2 regions of the Streptomyces sp. NBC_00090 genome follow, and region 1 is predicted to be linked to the other one. Evidence: predicted binding sites of a transcription regulator. Region 1 holds the regulator's gene; the other holds the start of a gene.
The links. The regulator HrcA, encoded in region 1, represses chaperone genes, less so after heat shock. The targets are predictions, from matches to a motif close to TTNGCACTCNGNNNNNCNGAGTGCNAA.
Positions count from the first base shown of each region.

Region 2: groES (co-chaperone GroES) is a predicted target of HrcA. The motif match lies at 2,946-2,972, and genes of this name have one in related genera.

Region 1 covers NZ_CP108224.1:3,068,178-3,075,797, forward strand. Annotated here, with positions in the region: gene OG361_RS13495 (nitronate monooxygenase) at 1-456, opposite strand, end outside; gene dnaJ (molecular chaperone DnaJ) at 562-1,698, opposite strand; gene hrcA (heat-inducible transcriptional repressor HrcA) at 1,699-2,718, opposite strand; gene OG361_RS13510 (MBL fold metallo-hydrolase) at 2,867-3,595, shown strand; gene OG361_RS13515 (DUF3097 domain-containing protein) at 3,606-4,409, shown strand; gene hemW (radical SAM family heme chaperone HemW) at 4,557-5,789, opposite strand; gene OG361_RS13525 (AMP-dependent synthetase/ligase) at 5,855-7,620, opposite strand, start outside.
Region 2 covers NZ_CP108224.1:5,407,539-5,415,158, reverse strand. Annotated here, with positions in the region: gene OG361_RS24395 (ester cyclase) at 1-671, shown strand, start outside; gene groL (chaperonin GroEL) at 752-2,380, opposite strand; gene groES (co-chaperone GroES) at 2,491-2,799, opposite strand; gene OG361_RS24380 (DUF6234 family protein) at 3,101-3,529, shown strand; gene OG361_RS24375 (hypothetical protein) at 3,556-3,804, opposite strand; gene OG361_RS24370 (polysaccharide deacetylase family protein) at 3,822-4,775, opposite strand; gene OG361_RS24365 (THUMP-like domain-containing protein) at 4,906-6,096, shown strand; gene OG361_RS24360 (hypothetical protein) at 6,151-6,801, shown strand; gene OG361_RS24355 (hypothetical protein) at 6,794-7,620, shown strand, end outside.

The DNA of each region.
Region 1 (7,620 bases):
GACGAGCGTGAACGTTCCGGCACGGGCGAAGGCGGCGAGCGTCCCGGGCTCCGGACACCCGAAGGTGAAGGAGACGACGCGGACCGGGTCCTCCAGGAGGATGGCCAGCTTGGCGTCGTAGGCGTCGTCCCGGCAGTCGTAGTCCTCGCCTAGCGGGGTCTCGTACCAGGTCGCCTCGCCGGCGAGCTGGTGGCGGTAGACCTCGACGGCGGCGGGATCGGCGTGCGGGCCGCTCTGCGGCATGAAGAGGTTGACGCCGAACGGACGCGCGGTCAGCCCGCGCACCTGTTTGATCTCCTGGTAGAGGCCTCCGGCCGTCTTGTACCCACCGGCCAGGAAGCCGAGCGCACCGGCCTCGCAGACGGCTCCGACGAGCTCGGGACAGGAGCCGCCACCCGCCATGGGGGCCTGCACGATCGGATGCCGAGAGAGATCGTTCAGTGCGGTGGTGGACATACGGGCATCGTTTCATGACCGTGCTGCCGGGCCGAATCGGTACGTCAGGTACGGAAAGGGCGGCACCCCCGATGCCGGGGTGCCGCCCTTTTTCCGCTCCAGGCTCTACCGCCCGTTGAACGCATCCTTCAAGCGCGAGAACAGCCCCTGCTGCCCCGGCTGGAACTGTCCGGTGGGCCGTTCCTCGCCGCGCAGCTTGGCCAGCTCGCGCAGGAGCCGCTCCTGCTCCGGGTCGAGCTTGCCCGGGGTCTGCACCTCGACGTGCACGATCAGGTCGCCCCGGCCGTTGCCCCGCAGGTGCGTGACGCCGCGGCCGTGCAGCGGGACCGACTGGCCCGACTGCGTGCCCGGGCGGATGTCGATCTCCTCGATGCCGTCGAGGGTCTGCAGCGGCACCTTCGTGCCGAGCGCGCCCGCCGTCATCGGGATCGTCACCGTGCAGTGCAGGTCGTCGCCGCGCCGCTGGAACGTGTCGTGCGGGATCTCGTGGATCTCGACGTACAGGTCGCCGGCCGGACCGCCGCCGGGGCCGACCTCGCCCTCGCCGGCGAGCTGGATCCGGGTGCCGTTGTCGACACCGGCCGGGATCTTGACGGTGAGCGTGCGGCGGGAGCGGACCCGGCCGTCGCCCGCGCACTCGGGGCACGGGGTCGGGACGACGGTGCCGAAGCCCTGGCACTGCGGGCAGGGCCGGGAGGTCATGACCTGGCCCAGGAAGGACCGGGTGACCTGGGAGACCTCACCGCGGCCGCGGCACATGTCACAGGTCTGCGCGGAGGTGCCGGGCGCGGCACCCTCACCCGAACAGGTGGTGCAGACGACGGCCGTGTCGACCTGGATGTCCTTGGTGGTGCCGAAGGCCGCCTCGTTGAGGTCGATCTCCAGGCGGATCATGGCGTCCTGGCCGCGGCGGGTCCGCGAGCGCGGTCCGCGCTGCGAGGCCGTGCCGAAGAAGGCGTCCATGATGTCGGAGAAGTTGCCGAAGCCACCCGCGCCGAAGCCGCCCGCGCCACCGCCGCCGGAGGCCGAGAGCGGGTCGCCGCCGAGGTCGTAGACCTGCTTCTTCTGCGGGTCCGAGAGGACCTCGTAGGCGGCGTTGATCTCCTTGAAGCGTTCCTGCGTCTTGGGATCGGGATTGACGTCCGGGTGCAGCTCGCGCGCGAGCCTCCGGAAGGCCTTCTTGATCTCGTCCTGGGAAGCGTCGCGGCGCACGCCGAGTACGGCGTAGTAGTCCGTGGCCACTTACGACTCCGCCAGGATCTGTCCGACGTAACGTGCCACTGCGCGTACCGCTCCCATCGTTCCGGGGTAGTCCATGCGGGTCGGTCCGACCACGCCGAGTTTGGCGACTGCTTCGCCGCCCGAACCGTAGCCGACCGAGACGACGGACGTGGAGCTCAGCCCCTCGTGGGCGTTCTCGTGCCCGATGCGTACGGTCATGCCCGATTCCTTGGCCTCGCCGAGCAGCTTGAGGAGCACGACCTGCTCCTCGAGGGCTTCCAGGACGGGCCTGATCATCAGGGGGAAGTCGTGTCCGAAGCGGGTGAGATTGGCGGTGCCGCCGATCATCAGCCGCTCCTCGTGCTCCTCCACGAGCGTTTCGAGGAGGGTCGCGAGCACGGTCGAGACCGTGGCGCGGTCCTCGACCTCCTCGAAGGACTCGGGGAGGTCCTGCACCAGCTGCGGCACGTCGGCGAACCGGCGGCCGACGACCCGGCTGTTGAGCCGGGCCCGCAGATCGGCGAGGGAGGTCTCGCCGAAGGGCGTGGGGCAGTCGATGACCCGCTGCTCGACGCGGCCGGTGTCCGTGATGAGCACGAGCATCAGGCGGGCCGGGGCCAGCGCGAGCAGCTCCACGTGACGGACGGTCGAGCGGGTCAGCGAGGGGTACTGGACGACGGCGACCTGACGGGTCAGCTGCGCGAGCAGCCGCACCGTACGGCCGACGACGTCGTCGAGGTCGACCGCGCCGTCGAGGAAGTTGTGGATGGCCCGCCGCTCGGGCGTCGACAGCGGCTTGACGCCGGCCAGCCGGTCGACGAAGAGCCGGTAGCCCTTGTCGGTCGGGATGCGGCCGGCGCTGGTGTGGGGCTGGGCGATGTACCCCTCCTCCTCCAGCACGGCCATGTCGTTACGGACCGTGGCGGGCGAGACACCGAGTTTGTGGCGCTCCGTGAGCGCCTTGGAGCCGACGGGCTCCTCCGTCCCGACGTAGTCCTGGACGATGGCGCGCAGCACCTCGAGTCTGCGTTCGCTGAGCATTCGTGCGCACCTCCAGCTGTCGTCGTCGTTCCGGTTGCTCCGCTTTTGGCACTCACCCTGTCCGAGTGCCAGCAATCCCCCGGCCAGTGTACGGCGGCGGACAACACTCCTGGCAAGGAGGCGGCAGCCCAGCGGCTAGCGTCGCCCCATGGACATCGATTGGGAAGCGTACGGCTGGGAGCGGTTGGCGGAGGGAACCGGCAGGCGCCGGCTGCCCGGCTGGGACGCCACGGTGGGCCTGGTCACGGGCGAGCGGGCGGTATTGCTGTACGACACGGGCTCGACGCTCGCGGAGGGCGCCGAGCTGCGGGCACAGATCGCCGCGCTGACGGGCGGCCGGAGAGTGACGCACATCGCACTGAGCCATCCGCATTTCGACCATGTCCTCGGGACTGCGGCCTTCGCGGGCGCGGAGGTCTTCGGCGCGGTCGGGGTGGACGAGCTGCTCGGCCGGGAGCGGGACCGGGAGGCGCTGGGCGCGGACGCGGTACGCCAAGGAGTCGACGCTCGGGACGCGGCGGAGGCCGTCGACATGCTGGTGGCCCCGCGGCACGTGGTCTCCGGCGAGTGGACGCTCGACCTGGGCGGCCGGCAGGTGCTCCTGGCCAACGTCGGCCCCGGTCACACGGGTCACGACCTGGCGCTCTTCGTCCCCGGCTCGCGCGAGGTCGTCTTCTGCGGGGACCTGGTGGAGGAGTCGGGCGAGCCGCAGGCCGGACCGGACGCGATCCCGTCCCGCTGGCCGGACGCGCTGGACCGGCTGCTGTCGCTCGGCGGCGAGGAAGCGTTGTACGTGCCGGGCCACGGGGCGGTGGTGGACGCCACGTTCGTACGGACACAGCGCGAGGAGCTGGCACGCCGCTTCGACGTGTCATAACGTCGCCCGAATGCGCAGCTACGACCCGGACCTGACACCCGCCTGGAAGCGGTCGGCACCCGTCCCGGAGATCCCGGCGGACCCCGACCTCGTCGTCGAGGAGGTCTCCACGGGCTTCTGCGGGGCCGTGATCCGCTGCGAGGCGGGCACGGTGACCCTGGAGGACCGCTTCGGCAAGCACCGGGTCTTCCCGATGGAACCGCGCGGCTTCCTCCTGGAGGGCCGGGTGGTCACCCTGGTGCGGCCCTCCGCCGCCGCCCCGGTACGCCCCACCCGTACGGCCTCCGGCTCGGTCGCCGTACCGGGCGCGCGGGCGCGCGTGGCGCGGGCGGGCCGGATCTACGTGGAGGGCCGGCACGACGCCGAGCTCGTCGAACGGGTCTGGGGCGACGACCTGCGGATCGAGGGCGTGGTCGTGGAGTACCTGGAGGGCATCGACGACCTGCCGTCGATCGTGGCGGAGTTCGGCCCGGCCCCGGACGCCCGGCTTGGCGTCCTGGTGGACCACCTGGTCCCGGGTTCGAAGGAGTCGAGGATCGCCGCGCAGGTGACCTCCCCGGACGTGCTGGTGGTCGGCCACCCGTACATCGACGTCTGGGAGGCGGTGAAGCCCTCCTCCGTGGGCATCAGGGCCTGGCCGACGGTCCCGCGCGGCCAGGACTGGAAGACGGGCGTCTGCCAGGCCCTGGGCTGGCCGCCGAACACGGGCGCGGCCTGGCAGCACATCCTGTCGCGGGTCACCTCGTACAAGGACCTGGAGCCGGAGCTGCTGGGTTCCGTCGAGCGGCTGATCGACCACGTGACCGTGCCCTGACCTACGGTCGGCCCGTTGTGCCGACCGACGCCCGGCCCCTTCTCCGCACTCGCGGAGGTGCTCCGTCGATCAGTTCGTCCACACGGCCGAGCAGGTCCCGCTCCCCGCAACGGCGGGGGTACGGCTGCCGCCGGGCGTCACCCTCACTCAGTCCACCAGGTCCCGCACGACCGCGTCGGCGAGGAGCCGCCCCCGCAGCGTCAGAACGGCCCGCCCGGCCTCGTACGACGCGGGGTCGAGGAGGCCGTCCTCCAGGGCCTTCCGTGAGGCGGCAAGCCCCGCCGGCTTGAGGATCGACAGCTCCACGCCCTCCCGAAGCCGCAGCTCGAGGAGGATCCGCTCCACCCGCCGGTCCTCCTCCGAGAGGAGCTCCCGCCCGGCGCCGGGCGACTTCCCGGCGCCGAGAGCCGCCGCGTACGCACCGGGATGCTTCACGTTCCACCACCGCACCCCGCCCACGTGGCTGTGCGCTCCCGGCCCGGCGCCCCACCAGTCGGCCCCGCGCCAGTACAGCTCGTTGTGGAGGCAGCGCCCGGCCTCCGAGGTGGCCCAGTTGGACACCTCGTACCACTCGAACCCTGCCTCGGCGAAGACGGAGTCGGCGATCAGGTACCGGTCGGCGTGCACGTCGTCGTCGGTCATCGGCACCTCGCCGCGCCGGATCCGGCGGGCCAGCTGCGTGCCCTCCTCGACGATCAGCGCGTAGGCGCTGACGTGGTCGGGTCCGGCGCCGATCGCCGCGTCGAGCGAGGCCCGCCAGTCGTCGTCGGTCTCCCCCGGTGTGCCGTAGATCAGGTCCAGGTTGACGTGCTCGAACCCGGCCGCCCGCGCCTCGGCGACGCACGCCTCGGGGCGTCCGGGCGTGTGGGTCCGGTCGAGGATCTTCAGGACGTGCTGCTTGGCACTCTGCATGCCGAAGGAGATCCGGTTGAACCCGCCCTCCCGCAGCTCGGCCAGGTACGCGGGGGTGACCGACTCCGGATTCGCCTCGGTGGTCACCTCGGCGTCGTCCGCGAGCCCGAACTCGTCCCGGACGGCCCCCAGCATCCGTACGAGGTCCCCGGCGTCGAGCAGCGTGGGCGTACCGCCGCCGACGAACACCGTCCGCACCGGCCGGGGGTCGTCGCCGAGCACCTTGCGGGCGAGCCGGATCTCCTCGGTGACCTGCCCGGCGTAGTTGTCCCGGGAGGCGAGCACGCCACCGGCACCGCGCAGCTCGCTCGCGGTGTACGTGTTGAAGTCGCAGTAGCCGCAGCGCGTCGCGCAGTACGGAACGTGCAGGTAGAACCCGAGGGGCCGCTCGGCCGCCCCTTCCAGGGCGTGCGCGGGCAGCGCCCCGGTCTCGGGCACGGACTCACCATCGGGCAGTACGGAAGGCATGAGCCCATTGTCCCGTACCGCCCGAGGTGAACCGTCTGCCTGTGGACAACCGGGGTCCGCGCAGGTCAGGACTCGCGCGAGCCCGTGTACATCTCCTCGATGAGCTCCTTGTACTCGCGCTCCACCACCGGCCGCTTCAGCTTCAGCGACGGCGTCAGCTCGCCGTGCTCGATGTCGAGGTCGCGCGGCAGCAGGCGGAACTTCTTGACCGTCTGCCAGCGCTGGAGGCCCTCGTTGAGCCGGTCCACGTAGCCCTGGATCAGCTTCACGGTCTGCGGGGCGGCGACGATCTCGGCGTACGACTTGCCCGCGAGGTCGTGCTCGGCGGCCCAGCCGAGGAGGGAGGGCTCGTCGAGGGCGATCAGCGCGGTGCAGTAGTTCCGGTCGGCGCCGTGGACGAGGATGTTGGAGACGAACGGGCAGACGGCCTTGAACTGGCCCTCGACCTCGGCCGGCGCGATGTACTTGCCGCCGGACGTCTTGATCAGGTCCTTCTTGCGGTCGGTGATCCGGAGGTAGCCGTCCGCGGACAGCTCGCCGATGTCACCGGTGTGGAACCAGCCGTCGGACTCCAGGACCTCGGCCGTCTTCTCCGGCTGGCCGTGGTAGCCCTCCATGATGCCCGGGCCGCGGAGCAGGATCTCGCCGTCGTCGGCGATCCGGACCTCGGTGCCGGGGAGCGGCTTGCCGACGGTGCCGGTGCGGTAGGCCTCGCCCGGGTTGACGAAGGAGGCGGCGGAGGTCTCCGTGAGGCCGTAGCCCTCCAGGATGTGGATGCCCGCGCCGGAGAAGAAGTAGCCGATCTCGGGGGCGAGCGCGGCGGAGCCGGAGATGCAGGCGCGCAGGTTGCCGCCGAAGGCCTCACGGATCTTGCTGTAGACGAGGGCGTCGGCGACCTTGTGCTTGGCGGTGAGGCCGAAGGGCGCGGAGGCGGTGCCCGTGCGGCGGAAGTTGTCCTGGGTGGCCTTGGCGTACTCGCGGGCGACGCCTGCCGCCCACTGGAAGATCTTGTACTTGGCGCCGCCGGCGGCGCGGGCCTTGCCGGCGACCCCGTTGTAGACCTTCTCGAAGATGCGGGGCACGGCGGCCATGTAGGTCGGCTGGACCACCGGCAGGTTCTCGATGATCTTCTCGACCCGGCCGTCGAGGGCGGTGACGTGCCCGACCTCGATCTGGCCGGAGGTGAGGACCTTGCCGAAGACGTGCGCGAGCGGCAGCCACAGGTACTGGACGTCGTCCTTGGTGACGAGACCGGTGGCGGCGATGGCCTTGGCCATGTACGACCAGTTGTCGTGCGGGAGGCGGACGCCCTTGGGGCGGCCGGTGGTGCCCGAGGTGTAGATGAGGGTGGCCAGCTGGGTGGAGGTGATCGCGGCGACCCGCTCCTTGACGGCCTCGGGGTGCTTCTCCAGGTACGCGCGACCGCGTGCCTCCAGGTCGGCGAGGGAGAGGACCCAGTCGCCGTCGCTCTCGACGCCCGTGGCGTCGATGACGACGACGTGGTGGAGGTCGGGCAGGTCGGCGCGGCGCTCGACGGCCTTCGCGAGCTGGGCCGCGTCCTCGGCGATGAGGACCCTGGACTCGGAGTCGGAGAGGATGAACGCCGACTCCTCGGCGTTGGTCTGCGGGTAGACGGTGGTGGTCGCGGCACCGGCGCACATCACGCCGAGGTCGGCGAGGACCCACTCCACCCGGGTGGAGGAGGCGAGCGCGACCCGCTCCTCGGACTGCACGCCGAGGTCGACGAGGCCGGCGGCGATCGCGTAGACCCGCTCGGCGGCCTGCCCCCAACTGAGCGACTTCCAGTCGTCCGGACCGGTGCCCGAGGCGG
Region 2 (7,620 bases), 2.3 Mb from region 1:
AGACGAGTCGGGTGGACGACCTGAACCTGCTCATGGACCAGTGGGTCGAGCAGACCAAGGGCAAACGGACCGCGACCCACAGCATCGTCGGCAAGGACCGCTCCGACGCCTCCCACATCGTGGAGATCGTCGAGTTCCCCTCCTACGACGTGGCCATGCGCAACTCGCAGCTCCCCGAGACCGACCGGATCTTCCGGGAGATGGTCGCTCTCTGTGACGAGATGCCGACCTTCACCGATCTCGACGTGGTCCGGGACGAGGCGCTGTACAAGGGCAACGCCCGGCGGCTTCTGGAGATGTTCGCCCAGGAGCCGGAGCTCGCGCTGCTCGACGAGGTGCTGGCCGAGGGGTACCACGACCACGATCCGACCAACGAGCAGGACGTCATCGGCATGGACGCCGTCCGGCGCGAGGTCGAGATGTGGCGGGGCGGCTTCGACTTCGCCTTCACCGTCGACGACCAGATCGCCGAGGGCGACCGGGTCTGCACCCGCTGGACGTGGAAGGGCAGCCACACCGGGGACTTCATGGGGCTCCAGCCGACCGGCATGGACGTGACCATGACCGGCACGGTCATCCACCGCTGCCGGGACGACGGGAAGATCGTCGAGGGGTGGTGGCAGTACGACCTGCTCGGGCTCATGGGGCAGCTCGGCGCTGTGGAGGGGTAGACGGACGCGGCACGGAAAGCACGAGGCCCGGTGCCCCCGCGACGGGGGCACCGGGCCTCAGTGATCAGTTACGACACGCCTCAGTGGGAGTGGCCGTGACCGTGGCCGTGGCCCGCGTCCGACGGCTCCTCTTCCTTCTTCTCCACTACGAGGGTCTCGGTGGTGAGGAGGAGGGAGGCGATCGAGGCGGCGTTCTCCAGGGCGGAGCGCGTCACCTTCACCGGGTCGATGACGCCGGCCTTGACCAGGTCGCCGTACTCGCCGGTCGCGGCGTTGAAGCCCTGGCCCTTGTCGAGCTCCGCCACCTTCGAGGTGATGACGTAGCCCTCGAGGCCGGCGTTCTCGGCGATCCAGCGCAGCGGCTCGACGGCGGCGCGGCGGACGACCGCGACACCCGTGGCCTCGTCGCCGGTCTTGCCGAGGTTGTCCTCGAGGACCTTGACGGCGTGGACCAGAGCGGAGCCACCACCGGAGACGATGCCCTCCTCGACCGCGGCGCGGGTCGCGGAGATGGCGTCCTCCAGACGGTGCTTCTTCTCCTTCAGCTCCACCTCGGTGGCGGCGCCGACCTTGATCACGCACACGCCGCCGGCCAGCTTCGCGAGGCGCTCCTGGAGCTTCTCGCGGTCCCAGTCGGAGTCCGTGGCCTCGATCTCGGCCTTGATCTGGTTGACGCGGCCCTGCACGTCCTCGGACTTGCCGCCACCGTCGACGATGGTGGTGTCGTCCTTGGAGATGGTCACGCGGCGGGCGGTGCCCAGCACGTCGAGACCGGCCTGGTCGAGCTTGAGGCCGACCTCCTCGGCGATGACGGTGGCGCCGGTCAGCGTCGCCATGTCGCCGAGCATCGCCTTGCGGCGGTCGCCGAAGCCCGGGGCCTTGACGGCCACGGCGTTGAAGGTGCCACGGATCTTGTTCACGACCAGGGTCGACAGGGCCTCGCCCTCGACGTCCTCGGCGATGATCAGCAGCGGCTTGCTGGCGCCGGCCTGGATGACCTTCTCCAGGATCGGCAGCAGGTCCTGGATCGAGGAGATCTTGCCCTGGTTGATCAGGATGTACGGGTCGTCGAGGACGGCCTCCATACGCTCCTGGTCGGTCACCATGTACGGGGACAGGTAGCCCTTGTCGAAGGCCATGCCCTCGGTGAAGTCGAGCTCCAGGCCGAAGGTGTTGGACTCCTCGACGGTGATGACACCGTCCTTGCCGACCTTGTCCATCGCCTCGGCGATGAGCTCGCCGACCTGCTGGTCCTGCGCGGAGAGCGCGGCCACGGCGGCGATGTCGGACTTGTCCTCGATCGGGCGCGCGGTGGCGAGGAGCTCCTCGGAGACGGCCTTGACGGCGGCGTCGATGCCCTTCTTCAGGGCGGCCGGGGAGGCGCCGGCGGCGACGTTGCGCAGACCCTCGCGGACCAGGGCCTGGGCGAGCACGGTGGCGGTGGTGGTGCCGTCACCCGCGATGTCGTTGGTCTTGGTCGCCACCTCCTTCACCAGCTGGGCGCCGAGGTTCTCGTACGGGTCGTCGATCTCGACCTCGCGGGCGATCGTGACACCGTCGTTGGTGATGGTGGGGGCGCCGAACTTCTTGTCGATGACGACGTTGCGGCCCTTGGGGCCGATCGTCACCTTCACCGTGTCGGCAAGCTTGTTGACGCCGCGCTCAAGGGCGCGACGGGCGTCCTCGTCGAACTTCAGGATCTTCGCCATGGGAGCGGTTCAGCCCTCTCGGAATCGGGTGGAACGAACTGCGCCCCCGGACGCCCAGTGCGGGGTCAAGGGGCGCAGCTCAAAGCATCTGCTTCAGATACTTCGGTGAATTACTTCTCGATGATCGCGAGCACGTCGCGAGCCGAGAGGACGAGGAACTCCTCGCCGTTGTACTTCACCTCGGTGCCGCCGTACTTGCTGTAGAGCACGATGTCGCCGACCTGAACGTCGAGCGGAAGGCGCTCGCCGTTCTCGAAGCGACCCGGACCCACGGCGAGGACAGCACCCTCCTGGGGCTTCTCCTTCGCGGTGTCCGGGATGACCAGGCCAGAGGCCGTGGTCTGCTCGGCGTCGAGCGGCTGGACCACGATGCGGTCCTCGAGCGGCTTGATGGCAACCTTGGTGCTGGCGGTCGTCACGATCCGACCTCCCCCTTCATAGATCTCACGGGGTTGACTGTCTGAGGTGGCGACCAGGTGGATCCGTCGTCGCGGGTGCCGGACCTGCCCGTCGCTGTGTTGGCACTCTCCAGGGGGGAGTGCCAGACCCGAGACTATGACCGCGATTAGCACTCGGTCAAGCGGAGTGCCAATTCCGTACCGTCGCGCGTCGTGCCGCGCGAGGTCTCGGAGCGTGACGGAGGAACCGGGGCGGTGGCGATCGGGTCTCGGTACGGGCAACGACACGGCGGACTCCGCGGTTCCGTACGAGGGTGCGGCCATGACGACATCCCCTCAACCGGTACGCCCCTGGGCCGATTTCCTGATCGGACTCCTGCTCCTGGCGCTCCAGGGTGCGATCGCCCTGTGGACGGCGATCGTGATGGGCCTGCGGCAGTGGAGCGCGGGGAGCGGCCCCCCGCGCTCGGGGCCGCCTCCGATGGACTGGGTGCCGGTCCTGGCCTTCGGCACGGTCGCCGGGGTCGCGTCCCTGCTCGCGTACGGGATGATGCGCGGCGGCCGGCGCTGGTCGGCCGGCGGGCAGTTCCTCGCCGCGGGCCTGCTCGGCATCGCCACGCTGACCTTCGGGGTGCAGGAGTGGTCCCGGTCGCATCCCGCACCCCCGAAACCGGAGGTCTCCCCGACCTCCTACGAAGCCCGGTGCGTGTGTCGCAGCGGGGGCGGCCCGTGCGAGTGCCCGGGCGGCTGACCCCGACCCGAGCACGGGTTACGACCCTAGGGGGTGCCGGGCTCGCGGTCGCGGTCGTGGCCCTCCGGGCGTACGACCTCCCGGGATGCCTCGGCCGCCCGCTCCCGGGCCGCCGTCGCCGCCTCCCGCGACTCCTTCCCCCGCTCCGCCGCCTTCCGTCCGAGGCGCTCGATCGGGTCCACGGCCGACGCGCACCCGGAGACGGCGAGGAGCGCGCCGACGAGCGCCACGCCCGCCACGGCCCGCCGCGCCCGGCCCACGCGGAGCCCCCTCATCCGTGTCCCTTTCCCTCTCACACGTAGTCCTCGAGCTTCGCCACCGCGTACCCCTTGGCCGTGATCACGTTCATCACCCGGCGGATCATGTCGGGCATGGTGCCCTTCCAGTCGCCCTTGCCCCGGAAGTGGGTGAGCACGATGTCGCCGGGGTGCAGGTCCCGGTCCCACTCGCGCCACTCCATGTGGTCGGGGAAGGCCTCGGAGGCCCACAGCGGGACCGCCTTGACCCCGCAGGACTTCGCGGCGCGCAGCGTGTCCTCGTTGTAGTTGCCGTACGGCGGGCGGAAGAGCGGGGGCCGCTTGCCGAACCGCTTCTCGATGACGTCCTGCATCCCGCAGATCTCGCGCTTCTGCTGCTTGTACGAGAGCCCGGGCAGGTAGCGGTGGTTGAGGGTGTGGTTGTGCAGGGCGACCCCGGACTCCTGCGACTTCTGCATCTTCGCGAAGTAGCCGTAGTCGTCCTTGACGACGTAGTCGCTGAGGAAGGCGCTGTAGGGGATCCGGAGGTCCGTCATCATCCGCAGCAGCTCGGGGTCCTTCTCCGCGCCGTCGTCGATCGTCAGGAAGACGACCTTCTGCTTGGTCGGCACGGTGGTGAAGACGGGCGGGAGGCCCTCGCCGTCCGTCTCGAAGCCCTTGCGGGTGGTGATCTTCGGCTTGACCGCCGGCGGGGCCGGGGCTTCGAGCGGGGGCCGGGCGAGGCCCCACTTCTTGGCCGCGAGCACGCGGGCGGCCCGCTGTGCGCGGACCCTCTCGACGTACGCGTTGAGCGCGCCGGCCGAGCCCGGCTCCTGCGCCCGGCCGCCCTGCCGACCGGCGGCGGGGGCGGGGGCGGGGGCGACGCGCTCCGGTCCGTCGGAGTCGGCATCGGAGCCGGCGTCGGAGCAGGCCGTGGCGGCGGAGGCGAGGGCGGCGACGGCGAGAGCTGCCCCGAGGGTCCGCCGGAAAAGGTGCGCGCTGATCACCATAGATTCTTCCTCTTGTCGTACAAGTCGTATGGCGCCGCATCCTGTCAGCGCGGACGCCCCCTCCCGGCCACGACACCGCCGTACGGCGCCCACCGTCCCCCGGCCGGCCCACAGCGCCACAGGGCCCACAATGGGACGGGTGACCGACCTCGCCTCCTTCACCGCCCTGCTCACCCCCGAGGGACAGACGCTCCTCGCCGCCCTGCGCGACCACGACCCCGCACAGGAGCTTGCGGTCGTCTCCCGGCTGCGCCGCGACCACCCCGCCGAGCTCGTCACCGCGGCGGTCGGTCAGGCCCGGCTGCGCCAGCGCGCGGTGGCGAAGTTCGGGGCCGAGGACGCGTACCGGATGTACTTCACGCCCAACGGCGTCGAGCAGTCCACCCGCGCCTCGGTCGGCACGTACCGGGCGGCCCGGCTCAAGGAGCTCGGCGTCCGCAGCGTCGCGGACCTCTGCTCCGGGATCGGCGGCGACGCGATCGCCCTCGCCCGCGCCGGGATCTCCGTCCTCGCCGTCGACCGCGACCCGCTGACCGCCGAGGTGGCCCGCGCCAACGCCGAGGCCCTCGGCCTCGAAGAGCTCGTCGAGGTCCGCGAGGCCGATGTGACCGAGATCGACACGAGCCCGTACGACGCGGTCTTCGTCGACCCGGCGCGGCGCGGCGGCCGGGGCAGGATCTTCGACCCGGAGGCGTACTCCCCGCCGCTCTCCTGGGCCGTCGAGGCGGCCCGCAAGGCCCCGCACGCCGCCCTGAAGGTCGCCCCCGGCATCCCGCACGAGGCCGTCCCGGAGGAGGCCGAGGCCGAGTGGATCTCGGACGGCGGGGACGTGAAGGAGGCCGTGCTCTGGTTCGGTACGGAGCCGGGTGCCCGCCGCGCCACGCTCCTGCCCTCGGGCGCCGGGCTCCTCGGCCGGGGCCTGCCCGACCCGGCGGTCCGCCCGGTCGGCCGCTACCTCTACGAGCCGGACGGCGCCGTCATCCGCGCGCACCTCGTCGCCGAGTTCGCGCAGGGCGTCTCCGGCGGACTGATCGACGAGACGATCGCCTACGTGACGGCGGACGAGCTCGTCCCCACCCCGTACGCGGCCGCCTACGAGATCACCGACGAACTCCCCTTCAACCTGAAGAAGCTGAAGGCGCTGCTGCGAGAGCGCGAGGTCGGCACGCTGACCGTGAAGAAGCGCGGCTCGGCGGTCGAACCCGAGGAGATCCGGCGCAAGGTGAAGCCGAAGGGCCCCAACTCCGCGACGGTGCTCCTCACCCGGGTCGCGGGAGCCCCCACCATGCTGATCGGCCGCCCGGCGGGCGGAGGCCGCTGACCGGCCGGTGACTAGAGTGCTCTGGGCGGCAGGATCCGGACCGGGGGGAGAGTCATGGCGCTGCATCCGGAGGGCATGTTCACCACCGGGCCGATCGCACACCTCGTCGGCCTGGCCGCCGGCGGACCCGACCCGCTGGAGTGGGAGGTCCTCCGGTTCAACCGCGTCACCCGGACGGAGTACTGGGACCCCGCCTGGCGGCACACCCCGCAGCACCTCGCCTCCCAACTGGACTATCTGGCGACCGCGTTCAGCGAGGAGTTCTTCGCGACCTGCCCTGAGGCGGACCGCCGGACCTGGCGTGCGGCCGCCGGGACGAGGACCCTGCCCGCGTTCATGACCGAGCTCGCGATGCTGCTGCGGCTCGCGGACCGCCAGGGGGACGCCACGTACGAGGACGTGCCGCTCGCCGCGTGGGAGGTGAGGGCGCGGTTCCCGCTGCTGCTGTCGCTGGACGGCTGGGCGTACGACGGCGAGTTCGCCTCGTACGAGGAGTACGTGCGGGCGTTCGTCGAGGGCGAGCACCCGTACTGCTCCTACGAGGTGATCCCGCGCCTCACCCAGGCCCTGGAGGCGCGCACGCTCAGCGCGGAGTCGGCGGCCTTCGCCGCGTCCTTCCGGATCCTCGCGCCGCAGGCGACCCCGGAGACCCTGGACGTCCTCGCCCGCACCACGTTCGCCCACATGACGGAGCACCATGCCTGAGCCGACGGTGACCCCTCACCAGCCCTTCCACGACGAGCCGTTCCCCGAGCTGTTCGGGCACGCGTCCCAGGTGATCTTCAGCGCCGACGAGCAGTGGATCGCGGTCAGTTCGGTGCTGCAGGGCCTGAGCCGGGTGGCCGTCTACCGCGCCGACGACCTCTCCTGCGCGCACCTTCTGACGTTCACGACGGACGCCGAGTCGATCGCGTTCCACCCCACGCTCCCGCTCCTCGCCATCGGACTCGACAACTACGACGCGTACCAGCGCGAGGGCGGCCTCACCCTCCTCGAACCGGTCACGGGACACCGCGTCGACTTCGCCGACCCCGAGTGGGGCATCGAGCCGATCCGCTGGCTGGACGCCCGCACCCTCGAACTCACCTTCTTCACCTGGGAATCGGACTGCGTGCACCTCCGGTCCCGCGCCACCGTCGTCCGCGACGACTGGCTCGGACTCCCCTCCGACGCCCTCGACCTGCGCACTCTTCCCCGGACCCCGCTCCCCCCGGACGCCCTGGTCGAGTACCTCGACACGGAACGCCCGTATCCGCTGCTCCAGGCCCTCGCCGAGGGGGCGGGCCGGAGCTACACCGGCCTCGGCCAGGTCCGGGCCGTGGCCGGGCTGAGCGACGGCCGGGTGCTCGCCACCCGCAGCCGCGCCACGGTGGAGTGCTGGGCCCCCGACGGATCGCTGCTGTGGAGCGTTCCCGCGCCGGGGGTCGGCGGCAGTCGCATCGAGGTCGCCGCGGACGAGCGGACGGCGCGCGTCGCCGTCGCCGGTCCCGACGCCCGGGCCCGGACCGACTTCCCACTCGTCGA